DNA from 2 places in the Streptomyces sp. NPDC033178 genome. Region 2 is predicted to be linked to the other one. Evidence: predicted binding sites of a transcription regulator. Region 2 holds the regulator's gene; the other holds the start of a gene.
What was found. The regulator HrcA, encoded in region 2, represses chaperone genes, less so after heat shock. The targets are predictions, from matches to a motif close to TTNGCACTCNGNNNNNCNGAGTGCNAA.
Positions count from the first base shown of each region.

Region 1 (6,351 bases), on a different contig from region 2:
TCGAAATCTAGCCCTTGGTGTAAACGCTCAAACGTTCCCCTCGCCGTGGAGGCGGGGTTGTCGGTTGGCTGCGGGCCGGTGGGGGCTGGTCGCGCCCCGCGGCGGAGCCGCAAATGTCACGGCCCCGCGCCCCTTCAAGGGGCGCGGGGAACTGCGCAATCTTTTGGCTTTAGGGGCGCGGCGCCGCAGACAACAACGGCGCACCCCGCGGAGCGCTACGCCGCCTTGCGTTCCACGTACTCCTCGATCTCCGCCATCGGCGGCCTCTCCTCCATGTCCACCGAGTACGTGCGGGGCTCGAAGCCGTGCTCGCCTCGTTCGAACTGGGTCAGGGAGGGGCGGATCATGTGGCCGCGGGCCAGGCGGAGCTGGGCGGTGCGGTAGATCGCGGCGGACATGCGGCCCAGGGCCTGGCCGTCCTGGTGGCGGTGCTTGCGGACGCCGACGTCGACCTGGGCCAGGGCGTCCAGACCCACCAGGTGCAGCGCGTCGACCAGCATGCCCAGCTCGACGCCGTACCCGACGGGGAACGGGAGCTGTTCGAGGAGGGAGCGGCGGGCCGCGTACTCCCCGCCCAGCGGCTGGACGAAGCCGGCCAGCTGCGGCCAGTGCATGTTCAGGAGCGGGCGGGCCATGAGTTCGGTGACCCGACCCCCCTGACCTGCGGCGGAGCCCAGCGGGCGGTCGTACATCGCCTTGACGAGATCCACGCCCGGTTCGGTGAGGAGCGGGCCGACGATCCCGGAGACGAAGTCCGCCGAGAACTCCTTCAGGTCCGCGTCGACGAAGGCCACGATGTCTCCGCGGGTGACGAGGAGCGAGCGCCACAGCACCTCGCCCTTGCCGGGGACGGCCGGCAGCCGGGGCAGGATCTCGTCCCGGTGCACGACACGGGCGCCCGCGTCGGCGGCGACCTCGGAGGTGCGGTCCGTCGAACCCGAGTCGATCACCACGATCTCGTCGACGAGCGGCACCTTCCTGGTCATCAGCTCACGGCGGATGATCGCGACGATCTCGCCGACGGTCTCCTCCTCGTTGAGCGCGGGCAGTACGACACTCACCGTGGAGCCGGTGGCACGCTTCGCGGCGATGAGTTGCTTGAGCGGGCGGTCCTCGACGGACCAGGAGCGCGTGCTCAGCCAGCGCTCGACGTCTTCCAGCACGTGCGGCTCTCCCTTGCGTTCATTGGGATGCGTGTGCCCGCCGCGGCCTGCAGTGTGGGTTGTGTCACTGTCATCTCGCGGTTCGGACGGCTCTCTCCACCATCCAGGCCTTCGGTTACAGTCTTGAACAACGCTGATGACCATCGCATGTCGGGGGTCGTTGCGTGCACAACCAAAACCAGAGCCAGAACCACAACTGAATACCGCTCATCCAGAGGGGCAGAGGGATACGGCCCGTTGAAGCCCCGGCAACCCTCCAGCCGGTCTCGGCCTGATCATCGTCGATCAGCGCAGCGAGGCTCCCGGCTAGGGAAGGTGCCAAATCCGTCTCACGGCGAAGTGCGTCGTGAGGAAGATGAGGAGAAAGGGCCTCGCCTCCATGGCTGCGCAGACAGTTGCAAGCACCACGAACTCCACCACCGCCGCGAACTCCGTCGACCTCGGCCCGGCCGCCGCGCTTTCCTGCCGGGAATGCGGCCACCGCGTCCCGCTCGGTCCGGTCTTCGCCTGCGAGGAGTGTTTCGGCCCGCTGGAGATCGCGTACGACTTCTCGGCCTATGACACCGAGGAGCTCCGCAAGCGGATCGAAGCGGGCCCCGCGAACATCTGGCGTTACGCGCCGCTGCTGCCCGTCCCCGCGGACGTGGCCGACAAGCCGAACATCAACCCCGGCTGGACCAAGCTCGTCCAGGCCGACAACCTCGCGCGCGAGCTGGGTGTCGACGCCGGCAAGCTCTTCGTGAAGGACGACTCCGGCAACCCGACGCACTCCTTCAAGGACCGCGTCGTCGCCCAGGCCATCGAGGCCGCGCGTGCCTTCAACTTCACCACCCTCTCCTGCTCCTCCACCGGCAACCTCGCCGGCGCGGTGGGCGCCGCCGCCGCGCGCGCCGGCTTCAGGTCCTGCGTGTTCATCCCGCACGACCTGGAGCAGGGCAAGGTCGTCATGGCCGCGGTCTACGGCGGCGAGCTCGTCGGCATCGAGGGCAACTACGACGACGTGAACCGCTTCTGCTCCGAGCTGATCGGCGACCCGGCCGGCGAGGGCTGGGGCTTCGTCAACGTCAACCTGCGGCCGTACTACGCGGAGGGCTCCAAGACCCTCGCGTACGAGATCTGTGAGCAGCTCGGCTGGCAGCTGCCCGACCAGCTGGTCGTCCCGATCGCCTCCGGCTCGCAGCTCACGAAGATCGACAAGGGTCTGCAGGAGCTGATCAAGCTCGGGCTCGTCGAGGACAAGCCGTACAAGATCTTCGGTGCGCAGGCCGAGGGCTGCTCGCCGGTGTCCGTGGCGTACAAGGCCGGGCACGATGTCGTACGGCCGCAGAAGCCGAACACGATCGCGAAGTCGCTCGCGATCGGAAACCCGGCGGACGGTCCTTACGTTCTCGATATCGCCCGGCGTACGGGTGGGGCCGTGGAGGACGTGAACGACGAGCAGGTGGTCGACGCGATCAAGTTGCTGGCGCGGACCGAGGGGATCTTTGCGGAGACCGCCGGTGGTGTGACGGTGGGGGTGGCGAAGAAGCTGATCGAGAACGGTCTGCTGGATCCGAGTCTGACCACGGTTGTCCTCAATACCGGTGATGGTCTGAAGACCCTGGACGCGGTTGCTTCCGACACGGGGCTGACCGCGACGATCCGGCCGAACCTGGATTCCTTCCGTGAGGCTGGGCTCGGTTAGTCGTTGTTCCTTCGCTGCGGGTGCGTGGGGGCTGGTCGCGCCCCGCGGCGGAGCCGCAAATGTCACTGCCCCGCGCCCCTGAAAGCCAAAGACTGCGCAGTTCCCCGCGCCCCTGAAGGGGCCACCCACTCCGACGGAGGTCCAACCCCATGAGCGTCAACGTTCGTATCCCCACCATCCTGCGCACCTACACGGGCGGCAAGGCCGAGGTTTCTGCTGAGGGTGGGACTCTTGGTGAGGTCATCTCCGATCTGGAGAAGAACCACACCGGGATCGCCGCCCGGGTCCTGGACGACCAGGGGCAGTTGCGCCGGTTCGTCAACGTGTACGTGAACGACGACGACGTCCGCTTCGAGCAGGGCCTGGAGACGGCGACGCCGGACGGTGCCGGGGTGTCGATCATTCCCGCGGTCGCCGGCGGCTGACCGTCGGGCGCCGCGCCGAGGGCTGATCATTACCTTCGGTAACGGACGTCACCGAGAGTTCATCGAATTGCCCCCTCCGTGAGAGAAGCGGAAGGGGCAATTCTGTATGGTTGAGCGCGGTACAGTTGGGGAACCTGCTTCGATCCGCACGCCGGGCGCATTGAGATCCCGCCCGAAGCCCGACAAGAAGTAGCCAAAGTGCCCCGCCTTTTTGAGCCTTTTATGGCATTCATGGGGCCCGACTTGCCCTGAATCTTCGTGAATTCTTCACATATTCCCGATCGGTCGTGCCCGGAATTCTCGTCGGATTGACCTGTTGCAGACGGCAGTTGGACGGATACATTCAGCCGCGGTCGACGCGTTCCGGCGCACACCCCCAACCGTTGGGGGGTGAGGTCTGACCCGGATCCGCGAAGTGCGGGTCTGTGCAAGGGCCAGTAATAGGGGAGTTAGGCATGGCTCAGGGCACCGTCAAATGGTTCAACGCGGAGAAGGGGTACGGCTTCATCGCGGTCGACGGTGGTGCGGATGTTTTCGTCCACTACAGCGCGATTCAGATGGACGGCTACCGCACCCTGGAAGAGGGTCAGCGGGTCGATTTTGAGATCTCGCAAGGCCAGAAGGGGCCGCAGGCGGACATGGTCCGACTGGCGACCGGCTGAAGCACGCGCCGACTTACTGCAGCGACGTTCTTCTTCCGAAGGGCTCGTACCCCACCGGGTGCGGGCCCTTCGGCACGCCCGCGCGCCGTCCGCGCCGTCCACTGCCTCTCTGCCCACTCTCTTCCCACCTGCTCCCACCTGCGGATCATCCTGAGCCGCTTGCACTCGCATGGGTCGAGTGCTAATCATTGGCGTTAGCACTCTGAAGGTGAGAGTGATAACGAGGACCGGGTCGGTGAGGCCCGCTGGCCGGGTGGGGCAAGGAACCACGAGGTCGGCAGGCCGTCCGTCGCGGGCGCGGGCGCGGTCCTGGAGATTCCACCCCAGTCCGGGAGGACCACTTCACATGGCCAAGATCATCGCGTTCGACGAGGAGGCACGGCGCGGTCTCGAGCGCGGGATGAACCAGCTCGCCGACGCCGTCAAGGTCACCCTTGGTCCCAAGGGTCGCAACGTCGTCCTCGAGAAGAAGTGGGGCGCCCCCACGATCACCAACGATGGTGTTTCCATCGCCAAGGAGATCGAGCTCGAGGACCCGTACGAGAAGATCGGCGCTGAGCTGGTCAAGGAAGTCGCCAAGAAGACGGACGACGTCGCCGGTGACGGTACGACCACCGCGACCGTTCTGGCGCAGGCGCTGGTCCGCGAGGGCCTGCGCAACGTAGCCGCCGGCGCCAACCCGATGGCTCTCAAGCGCGGTATCGAGAAGGCCGTCGAGGCCGTCTCCGGTGCCCTCCTTGAGCAGGCCAAGGATGTCGAGACCAAGGAGCAGATCGCTTCGACGGCCTCCATCTCCGCCGCCGACACCCAGATCGGCGAGCTCATCGCCGAGGCGATGGACAAGGTCGGCAAGGAAGGCGTCATCACGGTCGAGGAGTCCCAGACCTTCGGTCTGGAGCTCGAGCTCACCGAGGGTATGCGCTTCGACAAGGGCTACATCTCGGCGTACTTCGCCACCGACATGGAGCGTATGGAGGCCGTCCTCGACGACCCCTACATCCTGATCGCCAACTCGAAGATCGCCAACGTCAAGGACCTGCTCCCGCTCCTGGAGAAGGTCATGCAGTCGGGCAAGCCGCTGCTGATCATCGCCGAGGACGTCGAGGGCGAGGCCCTGTCGACCCTGGTCGTCAACAAGATCCGTGGCACCTTCAAGTCCGTCGCCGTCAAGGCTCCGGGCTTCGGTGACCGCCGCAAGGCGATGCTGAACGACATCGCCATCCTCACGGGCGGCGAGGTCATCTCCGAGGAGGTCGGCCTCAAGCTCGAGAACACGGGCCTGGAGCTGCTCGGCCGCGCTCGCAAGATCGTCATCACCAAGGACGAGACGACGATCGTCGACGGCTCGGGTTCGGCGGACCAGGTTGCCGGTCGCGTCAACCAGATCCGTGCCGAGATCGAGAACTCCGACTCGGACTACGACCGCGAGAAGCTCCAGGAGCGCCTGGCGAAGCTGGCCGGCGGCGTGGCCGTCATCAAGGCCGGTGCCGCCACCGAGGTCGAGCTCAAGGAGCGCAAGCACCGCATCGAGGACGCCGTTCGCAACGCGAAGGCGGCCGTCGAGGAGGGCATCGTCGCCGGTGGTGGCGTGGCCCTGCTCCAGGCCTCCTCGGTCTTCGAGAAGCTGGACCTGGAGGGTGACGAGGCGACCGGCGCCAACGCCGTGAAGCTCGCCCTGGAGGCCCCGCTCAAGCAGATCGCCGTCAACGGCGGCCTTGAGGGCGGTGTCATCGTCGAGAAGGTGCGCAACCTGCCCGTCGGCCACGGCCTGAACGCCGCGACCGGTGAGTACGTCGACATGATCGCCGAAGGCATCATCGACCCGGCGAAGGTCACGCGCTCTGCCCTGCAGAACGCCGCGTCCATCGCCGCGCTGTTCCTCACCACCGAGGCCGTCATCGCCGACAAGCCGGAGAAGGCCGGTGCCGGCGCCGGCGCCGGTGGCGGCATGCCGGGCGGTGACATGGACTTCTGAGCCCCGGCGCAAACAGCCAAGGCTCGGTAGTTCGTCGCAGTTCGCAGTACTTCGCATTACGCAGTACTTCGCATCACGCGAACGAGGGCGGCACCCCATTCCAGGGGTGCCGCCCTCGGGCGTTTTCGCCGGCGTTTCCGTCGGCGGTGCCTTGATCAGGCGTTCTTGAACGCGTCCCGCAGGCGCATCTCGTTGTGGCCGTTGCCGTCGTAGTCGTCCGAGTACGTCAGCGCCAGACGGCCGTTCGCGGCCAGGGCCACGGCCGGGCCGCCCTGGCCCCCGCCGGTCACCACGTTCATCCGGGTGGGAACGAGCCGGTCGGTCGCGGTCCCGTCCGCGTTGAAGCCGCGGGCCCAGACGTCGTCCTGGCCGGCGTGCAGGGTCGCGGGGTTGCCGAGGAGCACGTCGAAGGCCTCCTTCCACGCCACGACGAAGCTGCCGT
Region 1 covers NZ_JBVIPT010000007.1:167,827-174,177, forward strand. The annotation lists gene ACZ5VQ_RS19290 (glucosyl-3-phosphoglycerate synthase) at 216-1,163, opposite strand; SAM riboswitch class I at 1,368-1,525, shown strand; gene thrC (threonine synthase) at 1,543-2,847, shown strand; gene ACZ5VQ_RS19300 (MoaD/ThiS family protein) at 2,997-3,272, shown strand; gene ACZ5VQ_RS19305 (cold-shock protein) at 3,728-3,934, shown strand; gene groL (chaperonin GroEL) at 4,281-5,909, shown strand; gene ACZ5VQ_RS19315 (phospholipase D-like domain-containing protein) at 6,065-6,351, opposite strand, start outside.
Region 1: the regulator HrcA is predicted to act here: its motif matches at 4,129-4,155, upstream of groL (chaperonin GroEL).

Region 2 (6,351 bases):
GCTTGGTCGTCATCGCGTCCGCGACCCGAGGGAACCGCACCCGTCGCGACTGCTTGCCCGCCTCACGCGCGGTGGCCCGCCACTTCCCGAGCGCCTTGAGCCCCCGCTCGCCCTTCCACTGCGTGATGCAGCGGGACGCGGCCCACGGGACGATCTCGTCGACACCGGTCTCCGTCATGGTCTCGACGGCGAGTTCACCGCGGTCGCCCTTGGGCAGCGCCTGGACGACGGTGATACGGAGCGCCGGCTCGGGCTCCTCACGCACCTCGGCGATATCCGTGACCACGAGCCGGTCCTTGCCCTCGGCCGCCTTGACGACGCCCTCGGCCCAGCGCCCGAGCCCGTCGGTGAGGACGACGTCCTCGCCCGCCCGCAGCCGCTTCACGGACACGGCGTGCCGCCCCTCGGGGCCGTCGAGAACGAACTCGGGCCCGCCCGGCACCACGTCCACCACGAACACCGGCGCGGTCAACGGACCGGGCCCCCGCCCGAGTTGGAAGACAACGCTGTCTTGGCGGCGGCGAGTTCGGCCGTGAGCACCTCGACCAGCTGCCCGGCGGGCAGCTCGCGCGCGAGCCGGTGGCCCTGTCCCGCCCACAGCGCCATCCCCTGCGCGTCCCCCGCCTTGGCCGCCGCCTTGCGGAGCGCGGAGGTGAGGTGGTGGACATCCGGGTAGGCGGCGGGCGCGTACGGCCCGTGCTCGCGCATGAAGCGGTTCATCAGACCGCGCGCGGGCCTGCCGGAGAAGGCGCGCGTCAACTGCGTACGTACGAAGAGGGGGTTGGTCAGTGCCTGCTTGTGCACGGCGTTGGCGCCGGACTCGGGGGTGGCGAGGAACGCCGTGCCGAGCTGGGCGGCGCTCGCTCCCGCGGCGAGCGCGGCGGCGATCTGGCTGCCGCGCATGATGCCGCCGGCGGCGACGATCGGGATCTGCACGGTCTCGCGGACCTGCGCGATCAGCGAGAGCAGTCCTATGCCGGAGCCGTCGGTCTCCGGGTTGTCGCGGTGGGTGCCCTGGTGGCCGCCGGCCTCGACGCCCTGCACGATCACGGCGTCGGCGCCCGCCCACTGCACGGCCTGCGCCTCCTCGGCGGTGGTCGCCGTGACCAGGGTCAGCGTGCCGGCCCGGCTCAGCGAGTCCAGGACGTCACGCGTGGGGCAGCCGAAGTGGAAGGAGACGACCGGCACCGGGTTGTCGAGGAGTACGGCGAGCTTGGCGTCGTATCCGTCGTCGCGTCCGCTGTCGGGGTCGCCCAGTTCGGTCTCGTACCAGGAGGCCTCGCCGGCGAGCTGGTGGGCGTAGACCTCGACCGCGGCCGGGTCGGCGTACTCGGGCTGCGGCATGAACAGGTTCACGCCGAACGGGCGGCTCGTGGCGCCCCGCAACTGCTTGATCTCCTGGTACATGCCGTCGGCCGTTTTGTAGCCGGCGGCGAGGAAACCGAGCCCCCCGGCCTCGGACACGGCCGCTGCGAGCTGCGGCACGGAGACGCCGCCCGCCATGGGGGCCTGCACGATCGGGAGTGGGAAGAGATCGGTCAGCGCGGAGGACATGACGGCATGTTGTCACGTCCTCCGTACAAGTCCGAATCCGGCCTTCCCCCGGGCATAAGCCACGGGAATCACCCGGCGGGGCCGAGGAAAAAACCCTCAGCGACCGTTGAACGCGTCCTTCAGCCTGGAGAACAGCCCCTGCTGCCCGGGTTGAAACTGACCCGTGGGCCGCTCCTCCCCCCGAAGCTGCGCGAGTTCGCGCAGCAGCCGTTCCTGCTCGGGATCAAGCTTGGTCGGCGTCATGACCTCGACATGCACGATGAGATCACCACGCCCGCCACCGCGAAGGTGGGTGATCCCCCGCCCGTGCAACGGAATCGACTGCCCCGACTGCGTGCCCGGGCGGATGTCGACCTCCTCCATCCCGTCGAGCGTCTCCAGCGGCACCTTGGTGCCGAGAGAGGCCGCGGTCATCGGGATGGTGACCGTGCAGTGCAGGTCGTCGCCGCGCCGCTGGAAGGTGGAGTGCGCGACCTCGTGGATCTCGACGTACAGGTCACCGGCGGGACCGCCACCGGGTCCGACCTCACCCTCGCCCGCGAGCTGGATCCGCGTGCCGTTGTCGACACCGGCGGGAATCTTCACGGTCAGGGTCCGACGCGAGCGGACCCGCCCGTCACCGGCGCACTCGGGGCACGGCGTCGGAACGACCGTCCCGAACCCCTGGCACTGCGGACACGGCCTGGACGTCATGACCTGGCCCAGGAAGGACCGCGTGACCTGGGACACCTCGCCGCGCCCGCGGCACATGTCACAGGTCTGCGCGGAGGTACCGGGCGCGGCGCCCTCGCCACTGCATGTCGTACACACGACGGCCGTGTCGACCTGGATGTCCTTCGTCGTACCGAAGGCCGCCTCGTCGAGGTCGATCTCCAGCCGGATCATCGCGTCCTGGCCGCGCCGTGTGCGCGACCGGGGGCCCCGCTGCGACGCCGTACCGAAGAAGGCGTCCATGATGTCCGAGAAGTTCCCGAACCCGCCGGCGCCGAAGCCGCCCGCGCCCTGGCCGCCCGCCTGGGACAGCGGGTCACCGCCGAGGTCGTAGACCTGCTTCTTCTGCGGGTCCGACAACACCTCGTAAGCGGCGTTGATCTCCTTGAAGCGCTCTTGCGTCTTCGGATCGGGATTGACGTCCGGGTGCAGCTCGCGTGCGAGCCGCCGGAATGCCTTCTTGATCTCGTCCTGGGACGCGTCGCGGCGCACGCCGAGTACGGCGTAGTAGTCCGTGGCCACTTACGACTCCGCCAGGATCTGTCCTACGTACCGTGCCACCGCTCGTACCGCTCCCATCGTTCCGGGGTAATCCATGCGCGTCGGTCCGACCACGCCAAGTTTCGCTACTGCCTCGACGCCCGAACCGTAGCCGACGGAGACGACGGACGTGGAGTTGAGTCCCTCATGGGCGTTCTCGTGACCGATCCGTACGGCCATGCCCGAATCATTGACCTCACCAAGGAGTTTGAGGAGAACGACCTGCTCCTCAAGGGCCTCCAGAACCGGACGGATGGTGAGGGGAAAGTCATGTCCGAAGCGGGTGAGATTGGCGGTGCCGCCGATCATCAGCCGCTCCTCGGTCTCCTCGACGAGGGTCTCCATGAGGGTGGAGAGCACGGTCGCGACCGTACCCCGGTCGTCCGACTCGAAGGCGTCGGGGAGATCCTGCACCAGCTGCGGGACGTCCGCGAAACGGCGGCCCGCGATCCGGCTGTTGAGCCGCGCGCGTAGATCCGCCACGGAGGCCTCCCCGAAGGGCGCCGGGCAGTCCACCATGCGCTGCTCGACCCGGCCGGTGTCCGTGATCAGTACGAGCATGACGCGGGCCGGGGCCAGCGCCAGCAGCTCCACATGACGCACGGTCGAGCGGGTCAGCGACGGGTACTGCACGACGGCGACCTGCCGGGTGAGCTGCGCGAGGAGCCGGACGGTCCGCCCCACGACGTCGTCGAGGTCGACGGCGTTGTCGAGGAAGCTGTGGATCGCCCGTCGCTCCGGCGCGGTCATCGGCTTGACGCCCGCGAGCCTGTCGACGAAGAGGCGGTAGCCCTTGTCCGTGGGGATGCGGCCGGCGCTGGTGTGCGGCTGGGCGATGTAGCCCTCGTCCTCAAGGACCGCCATGTCGTTACGGACGGTCGCCGGGGAGACGCCCAACCGGTGGCGCTCCGTGAGCGCCTTGGAACCGACCGGCTCCTCGGTGCCCACGTAGTCCTGGACGATGGCGCGCAGCACTTCGAGCCTGCGTTCACTGAGCATCGCGCACACCTCCAGCTGGTCTTCCCCGCGGTCTTCGATGCGGTCCTCGATCATCCTCGATCGCCTTGCCTGGCACTCAGCCCGCGCGAGTGCCAGCATCCCCGGGCCAAGTGTACGGCCGGTAGGCACGACCCGGGCAAGGCAGCCCTGCGATGTCACGACGACGTGTACGGGGCTGTCCTGCTCTGTCCCGACTACTGTCTGCGCACTTCATGGGGCGTAGGGCTAGCGTCGGCGTATGAGGGTGACTTGGGAAGAGGCCGGGTGGGAGGAACTGGGGCCGCGTGTGGGGCGCTGTCGGCTTCCGGGGTGGGACTGCACGGTCGGGCTCGTGGTGGGCGAGGGTGCGGCGCTCATGATCGACGCGGGGTCGGGGCTGCGGGAGGGCGCGCGGCTGCGTACGGAGGCGCGGCGGTTGCTCGGGGGCGGGCGGGTCACCCATCTCGCGCTCACCCACCCGCATTTCGACCATGTTTTCGGCGCGGCGGCGTTCTCGGGTGTCGAGGTCTTCGGGGCGGTGGGCCTTGAGCGGGTGCTCGTCGACGGACGGGACGAGCTGCTGGCGGACGCCGTGCGCAACGGCGCCGATCCGGACGAGGCGGCCGAGGCGGCGGACCTCCTCGTCCGCCCCCGGCACCTCGTCTCCGGCGAGTGGACGCTCGACCTGGGCGGCGGCGTACAGGTCCTGCTGGCGAACATCGGCCCCGGCCACACGGCCCACGACCTGGCGGTTCTCATCCCTGGAAGCCCTGGAGCCCCCGGCGGCTCGGACAGCCTCGACAACTCCGTCGGTCCCGGCGGTCCCGACAGCCTCGACGGTCCCGGCGGTCCCGGCGGCTCCCGCGGCCCTGGCGGCTCCGGCGGCTCCGGCGATCCTGGCGGCTCCCGCGGCCCTGGCGGTCCCGGCGGCTCCGGCGGCTCCGGCAGTCCCGGCGGTCCCGACGGCTCCCGCGGCTCCCGCGGCTCCCGCGGCTCCCGCGGCTCCCGCGGCTCCCGCGGCTCCCGCGGCTCCCGCGGCTCCCGCGGCTCCCGCGGCTCCGGCGGCTCCGGCGGCGGCGGCTCCGGCAGTCTCGGCGGGCCCAGCCGCCCCTGGACAGGCTTGCCGGAGGTCGTCTTCTGTGGTGACCTCGTCGAGGAGTCCGGCGAACCCCAGGCGGGCCCGGACGCCGTCCCCTCCCGCTGGCCCGCGGCCCTGGACCGGCTGCTGGACCTCGGGGGCGAGGACGCGGTGTACGTGCCCGGCCACGGGGCGGCGGTCGACGCCGGGTTCGTACGGGCCCAACGGGACGCGCTGGCACAGCGTTTCGGCGTGTCGTAGGGGGGGCTCGGTGCGCCGGACGGGGACCTTCTCCTATCGTCATCCGAATGCGCCAGTACTCAGCGGACCTGACCCCTCCGTGGAAGAAGCCCAAGGCCGTGCCCGAGGTGGCGGCGGAGCCGGGGCTCGTGGTCGAGGAGCCCGGGACCGGGTTCTGCGGTGCCGTGATCCGTTGCGAGGCGGGGACGGTCACGCTGGAGGACCGCTTCGGCAAGCACCGGGTGTTTCCGCTGGAGCCCCGGGGGTTCCTGCTGGAGGGGCGTGTGGTGACGCTGGTGCGCCCGTCGTCCGCCCCCGTACGCCCCACTCGTACGGCTTCCGGTTCGGTTGCCGTGCCCGGGGCTCGGGCCCGGGTCGCCCGGGCGGGGCGCATCTACGTCGAGGGGCGGCACGACGCGGAACTGGTCGAACGGGTGTGGGGTGACGACCTCCGGATCGAGGGTGTCGTCGTCGAGTACCTGGAGGGCATCGACGATCTGCCCGCCATCGTCGACGAGTTCGGTCCCGGGGCGGATGCGCGGCTGGGGGTGCTGGTCGACCACCTCGTCCCCGGCACGAAGGAGTCGCGGATCGCGGAGGCCGTGACGAGCGAGTACGCGCTTGTCGTGGGGCATCCGTACATCGACGTCTGGGAGGCCGTGAAGCCGGCGGCCGTCGGCATTCCCGGGTGGCCCCGTGTGCCGCGCGGGCAGGACTGGAAGACGGGGGTCTGCCGCGCCCTGGGCTGGCCCGACAACACGGGTGCCGCGTGGCAGCGCATCCTCGGCTCGGTCCACTCCTACCGAGACCTGGAGCCGGAACTACTGGGCCGCGTGGAAGAACTGATCGACTTCGTCACGGCACCGGAGTGAGCACGCGGCGCCATGGAGCTTTTCCTCGCCCCCGCCGCCCCTACCCGTCCCATCCCTGGGGGCTGCGCCCCCAGACCCCCCTATCGGCCTGAACGGCCTCGTCCTCAAACGCCGGACGGGCTAAAGATCAGCCTCTCCGGCGTTTGAGGAGCGGGGGTTCGGGGGCGGAGCCCCCGAGTAAGGGACGGGAATGGGTAGGGGCGGCGGGGGCGAGAAAAGGGCTCTCAGTCCACCAGGTCGCGCACCACCCCGTCGGCGAGCAACCGCCCCCGCAGGGTGAGCACCGCGCTCCCGGACTCGTACGGCCCGGCCTGGAGGAGACCGTCCGCGAGGGCACGACGGGACGCCGCAAGCCCGTCCGCGTGGAGCAGCCCCAGC
Region 2 covers NZ_JBVIPT010000028.1:95,804-102,154, reverse strand. The annotation lists gene ACZ5VQ_RS44900 (16S rRNA (uracil(1498)-N(3))-methyltransferase) at 1-472, opposite strand, end outside; gene ACZ5VQ_RS44895 (nitronate monooxygenase) at 469-1,554, opposite strand; gene dnaJ (molecular chaperone DnaJ) at 1,651-2,787, opposite strand; gene hrcA (heat-inducible transcriptional repressor HrcA) at 2,788-3,804, opposite strand; partial or broken gene ACZ5VQ_RS44880 (MBL fold metallo-hydrolase) at 4,043-4,618, shown strand; partial or broken gene ACZ5VQ_RS44875 (MBL fold metallo-hydrolase) at 4,907-5,122, shown strand; gene ACZ5VQ_RS44870 (DUF3097 domain-containing protein) at 5,170-5,973, shown strand; gene hemW (radical SAM family heme chaperone HemW) at 6,198-6,351, opposite strand, start outside.